Regions from separate parts of the Peribacillus frigoritolerans genome, predicted to be linked through region 1. Evidence: riboswitches for the same ligand, from Rfam matches in the RefSeq annotation. Region 1 holds a riboswitch; each other region holds the start of a gene.

Region 1 (4,210 bases):
TGGCAGGAAATATTCGCTGATTTCGAGGCCTGTGCAGAACCAGTGCTGACCTTCACCGAAGCGGCCGAACACCCCCAATTGAAGGAAAGGGGAATGATCGTCGAGGTACCTGACGGAAAAGGAAATGTCCAGAAGCAAATCGCCTGCCCATTCAAAACATCGGTTTTCACCCCTGAATATAAACATACAGGCTTGAGGCCAGGACAAAACAACGCAGAAATTCTTCGCACCCCCAATCGCTAAATAAAGATGTAAAGGCTATCACTATTCTAAATTTATTTGGAAGGAGATAGCTTTTTTTGAAGGCCAGAAAAAGCAGGAGGAAGGACGGATAAAGCTGAGATAGGTCGAAATAATCGGAGGAAGGACGAAATAAGCAGGAGATAGGTCGAATTAATCGGTGGAAGGTCGAATTAAGCTGGAGATAGGTCGAAATAATCGGAGGAAGGTCGAATTAAGCAGGAGATAGTCTAAAAAACCCTGATGTCAGACCAAATTAAGTTGGAAACAGCCCGGATTAAGCAGAAGAGAACAAATTATCCTCTTAGCACTTGTGGAAAGCAACATATGACCACTGTGAAAATTTACTAGTTATAACTAGTGTGGGCAGGGTATCAGAGTAGCATCCTGTTAAGAAAATTGCTCTAGTAAGGAGGGTTGCTTAAACATGTTTGGTCTCTCTGATATCATTAAATTTCTATTTTCCTTTTTTTTGATCATGCCGATCGTTACGCTGATACATTTGAGCGGGCATATTTTCTTTGTTACGATCTTTGGGGGATCAGAAAAGAAAATCTTGATCGGTTGTGGCAATAAAATTTTCGCCTTTCGGAACATAGAAGTAAGGAAATATTATTTTTGGAATGGGACTTGCGAGTTCAAGGGATTGAAACATGATAATCGATTGACGAATACGCTGATTTATTTAGGGGGGGCTATCTTTAATTTAGTCAGCATGCTGATCATATATAGCTTAGTGTATCAGAATATCCTGGACAGCTCGGTAATCTGGTATCAATTTATCTATTTTTCTTTTTATGTTTTGTTTTTCTCCTTGTTTCCGATGTATTTCTCGGACGGGTCGCCTAGTGATGGGAAGGCTGCGGAATTGGCCTTGAGGAACAAGCTGGAAGATAGGGTGACGGATGATATATTTGTGAAGAAAATGGATGATGATGATAGTTGCAAGTAAAAAGGGGACGTGCTGGTGAGCGTTCTTTTTTTGTTGCTTTCGGCTTTGAATGTCTTTTACGTTTTTTATATAGTATAAACCTAATCGGCACACTTATCTAATGCCGATTAGGTTGTTGAATCTTGTAAATCAGAATTAAAGTTTTCGGAAAAAAATCACTCCCATACTTCTTTTGCTATATCAACGACGAATTTCAGCTTTTCCCATTGCTGTTCTTCCGTTAGCTTGTTGCCGTGATGGGTGGAGGCGAAGCCGCATTGCGGGCTTAAGCATAATTGTTCGAGAGGAACGAAGTCTGACGCTTCCTTGATGCGAGCCTTAACTGCTTCCTTTTCTTCGATTTCTCCATTTTTTGAAGTGACGACACCCAATACGACCCGTGCCCCGCCATTTGGAATGTATTCCAATGGTTTGAAATCCCCTGAGCGTTGATCATCATATTCCAAGAAGAATCCATCCACTTTTTCTTTTGCCAATAAAGTTGGGGCGATATGGGCATAGCTTCCTTCAAACGCCCATGTCGACTGGTAGTTTCCACGACATAGATGGGTAGTGACGACAAGGTCTTCTGGTTTTCCTTCCAATGCGCCATTAATGACACGAAGTGCAAGATCAATTAACTGTTCCCTCGTATATTTTCCATCTTTGAACTGGAAATCTGGAGCTGAAAGCCTGGCAATATATACATCATCCAATTGAAGATAACGCACACCTGCTTCATAAAAGGCTTTCAAAGCATGCTGATACGCCTTGATGATATCATTTGCATAATCTTCAATATCAGGGTAGATGTCTTCATTATGAATGCCTGCAGCAAATAATTGATTCGGACTGGGAATGGTTTGTTTGGCAACGGCACGTCCGTTCACGATTTTGTCCAATTCAATGAAATCACGAATGAAGGGATGTTCAGGGTTGAATGAAACCTTCGCGATATTGCGAACATTATATCTCTCTGTTTCCACACCATCGAATGTGAGGCCTTTTTCAGTTACATAACCCTCGATGCCATTTAAATGTTCGAGGAAGTCAAAGTGCCACCATGTTCGTCTGAACTCACCGTCCGTAACGGCCTCTAAACCAACTTCAATTTGTTTATCGACAATCCGTTTGATTTCTTCGGTTTCAATTTCACGAAGCCGCTCTGCTGAAAGGGTACCCTCCCTAAATTGCTTTCTGGCAATATGTAAACGTTCCGGTCTTAATAAACTTCCGACGTGATCGGCCCTGAATGGCGCTTTCGTTAATGTGATTGACATGTTGCATTCCTTCTTTCCTTTTAAAAATAAAAAACCTCTTCTTAAAGATAAGAAGAGGTGTTGGCAACAAAGCTATATACTCTTCTTATCTTCAAGTTTTTACACTTCTGGAATTAGCACAGTACATGAATAGTCTGTTGCTGAGGCATCAAAGGGCCAGTCCCTCCACCTCTCTGGATAAGAGTTGTCTATTAAATTAATTATGACTATACAGGTAGTTTTTATAAAGGTCAAGAGTTGGAGGTTGAATATTTAGAATATACCGTTTATTAATTCACGCTTAAATGTTAACGGCATCAGGTAATCCGGCATATGCTTTGAGTGGGGAGGGAATGCAAGGATGAGTCCATTCAAAAGCGGCATACCGATAACGGTAACTGAAGCCATGATAGAGAGAATCATAAAAATGAAATCATATGGTCAGGATATTAAAGTCAAGATTACGCCTAAGCATATTGTGCTTTCCGGAACGATGGAAGTGAAAAAAATGATGTTTAAGAGAGACGTAGCTTTCCGGATTACATTGAAACCGGTTCATGTGGAAAAAAGAACAATTTCATTTGAATTAGTGGAAATGGAACCCATTGACAGGAATTTCATCAACCAAAGGATATTTAACAGACCGCCATTTTTTGAATATGAAAAAAGAGCGATCAAAATGAATGTTAATGCTTGGAGCATCGTGCGAAAAATTCCCATTGGCACAATTAAATTGTATGAACTCGTCGAAGGAGCATTGAAAATGAAACTTTCTTTATGATTTAAGGGGATATTTTACATATATCCTTAGCCGCAATCTATAAAGGGTGTGCCAGGTATGATAGTGTTAAGATGACATGGTTCATGAAAAAAATGTGTTTGATAAATCAAGCTCTTTAAAATATACTAAATGACTTGAAGTTTTGAGTTTTTCTGGGAATGAGGAGGATAATGATGGATCAGAAGATTTTGCCTGCTTCAGCAAGCATGAAGGATTTTGAAAGATTTCTAGAAAGTTCCTATGAAATAGGTGTGTTTCTTGATTTGCATATCTCACAATTGAAAAATGTAAGTATGATGGCAAAGCAGCATAATAAGAAAATGATTTATCATGTCGATTTGATCCATGGCATAAGAAGTGATGAGTACGCGACAGAATTCATTTGTCAGGAATATAACCCCTATGGGCTGATTTCGACTAAATCAAGCGTTATATTGAAGGCGAAGCAAAAGGGGGTCATTGCCATCCAGCGAATCTTTTTAATAGACTCACATGCGCTTGAGAAAAGCTATAAGCTGGTGCAGAAAACCAAGCCGGATTATATCGAAGTATTGCCGGGCGCTATGCCATGGATGATAAAAGAAGTGAAGGAACGATTGCAGACACCGATATTTGCAGGTGGCCTCATACGTACTTCGGATGAAGTCCTGAATGCCCTTGATGCCGGCGCCTCGTCAATCACCACTTCAAAAACTGAATTATGGGATATCGTCTAATAGGGAAAATTGAAAAAAATTACAGAAAAATAGATTAATTTTTCACAAATTATTGACAGCGTTTTCATAACCTAGTATATTTTACAGTACAAGTTAATATATGTGACGGAGACTAGGAGATTCACAACAGATCTATTCATAATTTTTTTATGAAGATAGTTCTGCTGTGGATCTCCTTTTATTTGTTGGCAAGGTTTAAAAAATTATCAGGGGAGGGGTTTTATCATGACTCCATTTTGGGGAGAAGTGTTAGGCACGATGATATTAGTTTTATTCGGAGCAG
Region 2 (4,210 bases), 130 kb from region 1:
CGAGCAAATGGTCCATCGTTTCTTTCGTTTCTTCCGGTTCCGTTACCTGTTGCACGAAACGCTTCGTCATTTGTTCTTTAGGATTCTTGAAAACATCAAGGACAGGACCCTGTTCAACAACCTGCCCGCTTTCCATCACGGCGACGCGATGGCAGATTTTACGTATTACATGCATTTCATGTGTTATCAAGACGATCGTCAATCCCAGGCGCTGATTGATGTCAACAAGCAATTCGAGTATGGAGTCGGTAGTCTGCGGATCCAAGGCAGAAGTCGCTTCATCACACAGCAGCACTTTAGGGTCATTTGCCAGAGCCCTGGCTATTCCCACCCTTTGCTTTTGCCCTCCGCTTAATTGTGAAGGATAGGCCTTTTCCCTGCCTTCCAGTCCGACTAACTTGATCAATTCGTTCACACGCTTGGTTCGTTCAGGTTTAGAAACTCCTGCAATTTCCAATGGGAAAGATATATTCTCCTGAACGGTCCTTGACCATAATAGATTGAAATGTTGGAAAATCATGCTGATTTCTTGACGGGCCTTACGGAGCTGAGCGCCTTTAATTTTTGAAATTTCCTTCTCAGCCACCACAACGGATCCCTCTGTAGGTGTTTCCAACCCATTGAGCATTCTGATCAAAGTACTTTTCCCCGCTCCACTGTAACCGATAATACCGAAAATCTCGCCTTTATTTATTTCAACATTCACATTATTTACAGCCTTGATCGTCTCACTGTTTCCTTTTCCTGTTCGGAACAGCTTACTGACTTTCGTCAATGTAATCATTAATCCTCACCTCTTTTATCCAATAAAACCTATGAACTTAGTTGATTTCTCTACATTATTAGTCTGTTTCTCATATCATGCAAAGGGTTTCCCCCATTAAAATAGAAAAAACCTTTCTGCATGAGCAGAAAGGCAGGTGAAGAAACAGGCCTTCCTCTCATCTTCCAAAGTGATTAAACTTTGTGTGAATTGGCACCTTTCCAAGGAAATCTCCTTGTCGGTTGCCGGGTTTCATCGGGCACATCCCTCCACCTCTCTTGATAAGAGCTAATATATAGAATATTTGTACATCATTAAGTTCTTTAGTATGGTGAAATTTTATCATAGATAAAAAAGGAGCGCAATGTATATTATTTCTAGTACACAGAAACTTTACTTAAACCGTTTTGGATGTCAAGGAGACGATATTCGTCGCTTTTTCAATTGCCTGCTCCAAATCTTCTATTAAATCGTCTACATTTTCAATCCCAATGGATAAACGGACTTGATCAGCACTCACACCCGCTTTCGCAAGACCCGCCTCATTCAATTGTTGATGGGTCGTACTTGCTGGATGGATGATCAAGCTCTTCGCATCCCCCACATTCGCTACATGGGACCATAATTCCACCGAATTGATAAGCTTTGCGCCAGCTTCGCGATTACCTTGTATTCCAAAAGTCACGACAGATCCAGCTCCCTTAGGCAAATATTTATCCGCAAGGGCTTTATCGGGATGATCCTCATCACCAGGATGTGAAACCCAAGTCACTGCAGGGTGGTTTTTTAAATATTTAATGACAGACTTGGTGTTTGACAGATGCTCTTTCATCCTTACATGCAGTGTTTCAAGCCCAAGCGTAAACTGGAATGCACTTTGGGCACTTAGCGCAGGGCCTAAATCACGAAGTAACTGCACTCGGGCTTTCGTTATGAATGCAGCAGGTCCAACTGCCTCGGCGTATACCAGATTGTCGTAGCTTGGGTCAGGCTCCGTGAAGCCAGGATAATTTGGCGAGTTCCAATCGAATTTCCCTCCATCCACGATGACACCGCCCAGCGTGGTTCCATTTCCCAGAAGCCATTTTGTAGCGGAATGGATGACAATATCCGCTCCAAAATCAATTGGTCTGCATAGATATGGTGTCGCGAAGGTATTATCAATGATCAAAGGTATTCCGGCATCATGGGCGATTTTCGCTACCGCTTCAATATCAAGCACCCTCAAACTTGGATTTCCGATCGTTTCAGCAAAAATGGCTTTAGTTCTTGGCGTTATCGCCCTTTTGAAATTTTCAGGGTCATCGGGAGAAACGAACTTCACTTTGATCCCATATTTAGGAAGAGTATTTTCAAAAAGGTTATACGTACCGCCATATAATGTAGAGGCTGAAACAATCTCATCTCCAGCAGCGGCAATATTCAGGATTGAAAGTGAAATGGCCGCCATTCCGCTTGCTGTTGCCAATCCGCCGATACCGCCTTCCAATAAGGCCATTCTTTCCTCAAAAACGCTGACCGTGGGATTATGAAGTCGTGAATATATATAACCATTCTCCTTTAGACCAAATAAATTCGCTGCATGGTCGGTGTCTTTGAACAAGTATGCATTGCTTTGGTAGATAGGAACTGCACGAGCACCTGTTTCATCAGCTTGCAGACCGCCATGAACACTCAATGTTTCGAAACGCAACTTTTTCTCTGACATATGATTTCACCTTTTTCTATGGATTTAGTTGGAATTATATGATACCTGGCCTTTTATAAACAAAAAAACCACTTCAATAAGAAGAGGTTTCTAGAATACACCTCATCTACCAGAGCCAACACTCTGCTGGAATTAGCACCGTATATAAATTTATACCGGTTGCCGGGCTTCGTCGGGCCAGTCCCTCCGCCACTCTTGATAAGAACTATTAAATTCTGCCGTTACTTAATTCAAAATATAGCATTTTAGAATAAATCAGTCAATGAATTGTTAGAATATTCTTTGTTTAATTTCAATCTCGCATTCAAATGTCCGCAACAAAGAAACCAACCACGGTTCTGATTGGTTTCTTAGCTGATTTCCTTAAGCAATCCGTACAAATAAGGAACGGATTGAAAGGCATATATTTTTTTGTGCAGCTGTCCTTCTTTGAAAAGCAACAAACAAGGAACACTTTCGATTTCATATGATTCGGCAATTGCTTGGACATAATTCATATTCATTTTCCCTGCCTTCAATTCCGGGAATAGCTCCAAGGATATCGTCAGCATCTTGGAGGCAACCTGACAAGTGCCGCATAAAGGGGTATATAAATATAAGCAAAAGGTTTCCCCATTTTCAACAGCAAGCTTACACTCTTCTTCTTTCCATTCCTGCATCAATTAGTCGTTCACCCTTTGACTTAAAAATTTCATTTTCACATTCATATTGGCAGATAAAAGCACAGTTGCGATATGATGTTCGGGCGAGCTTTCCACTTCTTTGTACATTTTATTAATATACAGGTGGTTCGCTTCAGGCATTTCCCTTCGGAACTGCTTCCGGAGCTTTTCTCCTGATTCATCTGCGTCAAAAAGGAGATAAACATCACGGTCCATCAATTCATCCACTAATTCATCCAGCTTAGTTAATGATATGGTCCCATTCGTACATCTTATTTCCACATCTTCATTTAAAACGGAGGCAACTTTTCTTCTATCGGAACTGCCTTCTACAATGATCACTTTATCGAATTCGCCCCACTCCATGTCATCACTCCATCTCACGAATTATGTGTGCAACTGCCACGGTACAAAATGAAAAAGAGAGCAGGCCTTTTCAGTCCCCCTCTCATTCTTTTTAACCGTTGATTAAACTCTCATACTCTTCAGCGCTCATCAAGTTTTCAATATCACTGCCATTAGATGGTTCAAGCACGACCATCCATGCCTTTTCATAAGGAGACTCATTTACATATTCAGGGTTGTCACTTAAATCTTCGTTTACTTCAACAACCTTGCCACTGATAGGTGCATAAAGCTCAGAAACGGTCTTAACGGATTCAACACTTCCGAATGGTTCGTTCGCTTTCAATTCATCGCCGATTTCCGGAAGCTCAACGAATACGATGTCCCCAAGCTCGGACTGTGCGAAAGCTGTAATTCCAATGCGCACTGTTCCATCTTCCGTTTTGACCCATTCATGTTCTTTAGTGTAACGAAGTTCTTTTGGTGTTGTTGTCATTATTAACCCTCCATATGTACATCTTATTTTATCTATTCCATTATAAGGTAGATTGTTTGTTTAAGTAAGGAATTAACCAAATATTTCGAGAAATTTTCAGTTCCAAACCTGTTCGAATTGCTCCTCTTTGAAACCTACCGTCACTTTGGTGCCGTCCGTAACAATCGGCCTTTTCAGAAGCATGCCATCTGTGGACAATATATCAAGCATCTCTGCTTCAGAAGCTTCTTTCAGCT
Region 3 (4,210 bases), 2.1 Mb from region 1:
CTTTATGTATACTTCAATAAACTCCCCTTCTTCAAGTAAATCACGTACAATCTGCCGATCTGCCCTGAAAGGTGATATGAAGGCGGTCAATACGAACTGCCCACTATCCACGAATAACTTGGAAACCTCACCGATTCGCCTAATATTCTCGGTTCTGTCCTCTTCAGAAAAACCTAAATCTTTATTCAAACCATGACGGATATTATCACCATCCAAAACATAACTTCGAATATTCCGATTATATAACTCTTTAGCGACTGCATTCGCAATCGTCGATTTTCCGGAGCCCGAGAGACCAGTGAACCATAGAACTGTGCTTTCATGGCCGTTCTGCTTCCGGCGGAGCTCCTTGGTCAATGACGTTTCATGCCAAGTGACATTCGTACTTTTACTCATTAAAAATCCCCCTCTTCATGTGATCCTTCAATTTATGTCCGATCAGTTATAAACTTCATTCTTTTTTAGACCTTCAATCAACACCTCGATGACTTCTTTACGGCTAAAGGTAGCTGGAGGAATTTCTCCGTTACGCAGCATTTCCCTTACCTTCGTTCCAGACAGGATGACATGGTCTTCCTTGCCATGCGGACAAGTTTTAGCGGAAGCCATATTGCCACATGCTTTACAGTAAAAGCTATGTTCAAAGAATAATAGCGTGATCCCTAACTCATCTGCGTTGAAATTCCCAAAGATTTTTTGAGCATCATATGTTCCATAATAATCGCCCACACCCGCATGATCACGTCCGACGATAAAATGTGTGCAACCATAATTTTTACGGACCATCGCATGGAAAATGGCTTCCCTAGGTCCTGCATAACGCATGGCAGCAGGGAAAACTGCAAGGGAGACGCGATCCTTAGGATAATATTTTTCAAGCAGCACTTTATAGCTTTCCATTCTTACATCTGCCGGAATGTCATCTGATTTGGTGGCACCTACAAGAGGGTTTAAGAATAAGCCGTCGACTATCTCCAATGCTGTCTTTTGAATGTATTCATGTGCACGGTGAACAGGGTTCCTCGTTTGGAAGCCGACAACCGTTTCCCAGCCTTTTTCAGCAAAAGCTTTCCTTGTCTCGACTGGGTCCAAATAGTGAGCTTGAAACTGCGGACGCTCTATTCTCTTGATCAACTTTATTTCCCCACCGACATATACATCACCGCGGTTATATAAATTTTTCACTCCAGGATGCTTCTCATCATCCGTTTGATATACTAATGTCGCTTCCAATTGCTTATCTGGCGTGTAAATATCGGAAACGGAGAGAACCCCGTATGTTTCACCTTCATGAGTCAACGTTACTTCTTCACCTATAGTAAGGGTTTCTGCAGTTTCTTCGGTCAAAGGAAGCGTAATTGGGATGCTCCATACATGACCGCTGCTAAGCCTCAAATCCTTGACCACTGTCTCGTAGTCACTTTTTGTAAAGAATCCTTTAATTGGACTGTAGGCACCAGTGCCTATCAATTCAAGATCACTTAAAGCAATTTGATCGATTTCGATTGACTTTGTTATTTTACTAATATCATAATTTGGTTCCCAAAGATCGATTAATGTTCCTCCGTGCGGTAAACTGATTGTCATGCTAATTTCCCCCTATGGTTTCTATTTATTTAAGCCTATGGTTTTTATTTATTTAAGCCTATGGTTTTTATTTATTTAAGATAAATGCAATCCGCATTCCGTTTTTTGAGCTCCTTGCCAACGGCCAGAGCGTAAATCATCTGCATTGAAGGCTGGTGCTGTACATGTTTTACATCCAATGCTCGGATATCCATTATCATGCAGGATATTATATGGAAGTCCGTTTTTGTGGGCGTAGCGCCAAACATCTTTCCATGTCCAATGTATGAGTGGACATATTTTAACTGACTTGAACTTATTATCCTTATTGATATACTCGGTTAAAGCCCTTGTTTCGGATTGCTCCCTCCGCAGTCCCGAAAGCCATGCTGTTGCCGTTGAAAGCACATCGGTAAGCGGAATGATTTTACGGATATTACAGCACTTATTTGAATCTCTAACCCATAATTCATCCCCATATTCCGCTGCTTGTTCCTCTAGCGTCAAGGCAGGTTTCTTCATTTCGATCGAAAGCTTTGGATATCGCTTTTTCACTTGCTCGATCAATTGATAAGTTTCCTCAAAATGAACATCTGTATCAAGGAAAACTATTTTGGCAGAAGGATTGACCTTCGCCAATAAATCCGTAAGCACGATGCCTTCTATGCCAAAACTGCAAGCATAAATCAGTTCGTTTCCATAATGGTCATTCGCCCATTGCAGAACTTCCAAAGCACCTTTTGTCTCACTGTCTTCGGGAAATACAGGGAAATCCCCAGTGTTGAAATTTTCATAGTTTATTAATGCAGCCAACTTTGTAGCCCCCTCTAAAAACTTGCTGTATCAGGTTAGAGTAACTGTTGATCAATGCCCGTTGTAATTGTTTGACTCTAGGAAAAAAGAGACGAATCTAACCAATACTCTCTTTATATCAGTTAAACCCGCCTCTAGTTTTTCTAGTCAGCAGATACCTTATTTAATTCTTAATTTTTCATTTCTTTCCATTTGAATGATTTTACCATCCTGGACAATAAGTGTAATGGATCCATATTTCATAGAATTAAGCATTTCTTGAAGTCGTTCAAATATTTCTTCAAGCTGATTCTCTTTATCCAAGCCTGTTCCTCCTTTAAGAAAATCCGCGAATTTCTTATTTTCACCGCTGATTCAATGAATTTCTTAGATTTATATAATTCCAAACAACCTTACATTGTTATGGTTTGCCTACAACTTTCCCAAAAAACAAAAATCTTTCCATGATGGAAAGATCCCAAGGTAAATATCTTTACCTTATCTTCCAAAATGATCAACATTTTGTTGGAGGTAGCACCTTGCATCGATCATGCAGGTTGCTGGACTTCAAAGGGCCAATTCCCTCCGTCGCTCTGGATAAGTTTTATTATTTTAAATATTAACATATATTTAATCCTTGTCAATGGAGTTTTCTTATAAAATAACTTGGTTTAATATTATGGATGAACTGTTATTTTTATACACACTATTCCGATTATGATTTTATGTTCATGTAAATACGAAAATAGACTCGTCTTTTTAGATAAAGCATCCAAAAAAATGAGTCTATTTTCATTAACAAACCTATTATTGGCGCCTGTCATTCTTTGAAAAAATAATTTCTCGAATTCCAGTCCTTTTTATAGAAGGAATTACTCGAATTCATTAATTTCTTAACTGTATCGCTTCTACAAATTCTTGAACTTGACTCTGGACGCGATCAATTAAATGCAAATCATTTATCGGGTTTTCTGAATTCTGTTTATCTATTTCTTTATCAACGAAATAAATCCCCTGCAGCGGCTCGCCTTTTAATATTGAAATTAATGGTTTAAGTGCATAGTCAATCGCCAATAGATGCCTGTTACTTCCGCCAATCATGATTGGCAGTACTGGCTTACCCTTAAAAGCACCTTCTGGCAGCAAATCGATCAAGGCCTTCAATACACCTGTATAAGAAGCCTTATAAACCGGTGAACCAATAATGACACCTCTAGCTGCTTGAATTTTCTCTGAAAGCTTTAAGATATCTTCGCTATTATATTTTCCTTGGAATAAATCATCTGCTGAGAAATCCGTAATTGAGAAATAAGCTGTGGTAAAACCTTCGTTTTCGACTAATGATTGAATATGTTTTAGTGAAATGTCCGTTCTGGACGGAATAGCCGGACTTCCTGATAAAATTACGATATCGGTCATTTAATCTCCCCCTCCAATATTACATGATTTCAAGATAAAATCTTCGTAAGCATTTCGTACAGCATGCATTTATCGTAATAGTCTGAAAAATATAAGTCAAATCTTACACTCTGGTTTAAAAAATTTTCAAGTTTACTCCATCGGATCTTAAGGAAAATAAAACGGTCATATTGAAGGGCTTGAGCATCAAGCCGCAAATATGACCGTTTCATTATGTATGTTTTTGTTTGCCATGAATACCATATACCAAAAGTTGAGCAATGCTCTTAATTCGTTCAGAAGTAAAATATGGCTCCTTTTTCTGCTGATGGATCTCATAATGTGTAGATAATGCCAATGTGAAAGAAATGATCCCTACATTAAATAGGATAATATCAGAGATATACTGTATCTCACCACTATCTATTCTCTTCTGTATTTCAATATGCCTGGC

What was found. A riboswitch is a leader RNA that binds a small molecule or an ion and turns the genes downstream of it on or off. The one in region 1 is predicted to bind S-adenosylmethionine.
Region 2: another riboswitch for S-adenosylmethionine. It lies ahead of ABOA58_RS25360 (O-acetylhomoserine aminocarboxypropyltransferase/cysteine synthase family protein); the one in region 1 lies ahead of ABOA58_RS24670 (5-methyltetrahydropteroyltriglutamate--homocysteine S-methyltransferase).
Region 3: another riboswitch for S-adenosylmethionine. It lies ahead of ABOA58_RS14300 (YezD family protein); the one in region 1 lies ahead of ABOA58_RS24670 (5-methyltetrahydropteroyltriglutamate--homocysteine S-methyltransferase).

The regions. Positions count from the first base shown of each region.
Region 1 covers NZ_CP158190.1:4,980,671-4,984,880, reverse strand. The annotation lists gene ABOA58_RS24680 (CaiB/BaiF CoA transferase family protein) at 1-243, shown strand, start outside; gene ABOA58_RS24675 (hypothetical protein) at 668-1,192, shown strand; gene ABOA58_RS24670 (5-methyltetrahydropteroyltriglutamate--homocysteine S-methyltransferase) at 1,348-2,451, opposite strand; SAM riboswitch class I at 2,534-2,635, opposite strand; gene ABOA58_RS24665 (hypothetical protein) at 2,792-3,211, shown strand; gene ABOA58_RS24660 (glycerol-3-phosphate responsive antiterminator) at 3,385-3,927, shown strand; gene ABOA58_RS24655 (MIP/aquaporin family protein) at 4,153-4,210, shown strand, end outside.
Region 2 covers NZ_CP158190.1:5,115,218-5,119,427, forward strand. The annotation lists gene ABOA58_RS25355 (methionine ABC transporter ATP-binding protein) at 1-784, opposite strand, end outside; SAM riboswitch class I at 939-1,051, opposite strand; gene ABOA58_RS25360 (O-acetylhomoserine aminocarboxypropyltransferase/cysteine synthase family protein) at 1,161-2,471, opposite strand; SAM riboswitch class I at 2,571-2,676, opposite strand; gene ABOA58_RS25365 (thioredoxin family protein) at 2,822-3,130, opposite strand; gene ABOA58_RS25370 (toprim domain-containing protein) at 3,134-3,499, opposite strand; gene gcvH (glycine cleavage system protein GcvH) at 3,591-3,974, opposite strand; gene ABOA58_RS25380 (arsenate reductase family protein) at 4,071-4,210, opposite strand, start outside.
Region 3 covers NZ_CP158190.1:2,906,711-2,910,920, forward strand. The annotation lists gene cysC (adenylyl-sulfate kinase) at 1-396, opposite strand, end outside; gene sat (sulfate adenylyltransferase) at 439-1,587, opposite strand; gene ABOA58_RS14295 (phosphoadenylyl-sulfate reductase) at 1,663-2,367, opposite strand; gene ABOA58_RS14300 (YezD family protein) at 2,539-2,682, opposite strand; SAM riboswitch class I at 2,854-2,962, opposite strand; gene ssuE (NADPH-dependent FMN reductase) at 3,244-3,777, opposite strand; gene ABOA58_RS14310 (TetR/AcrR family transcriptional regulator) at 3,989-4,210, opposite strand, start outside.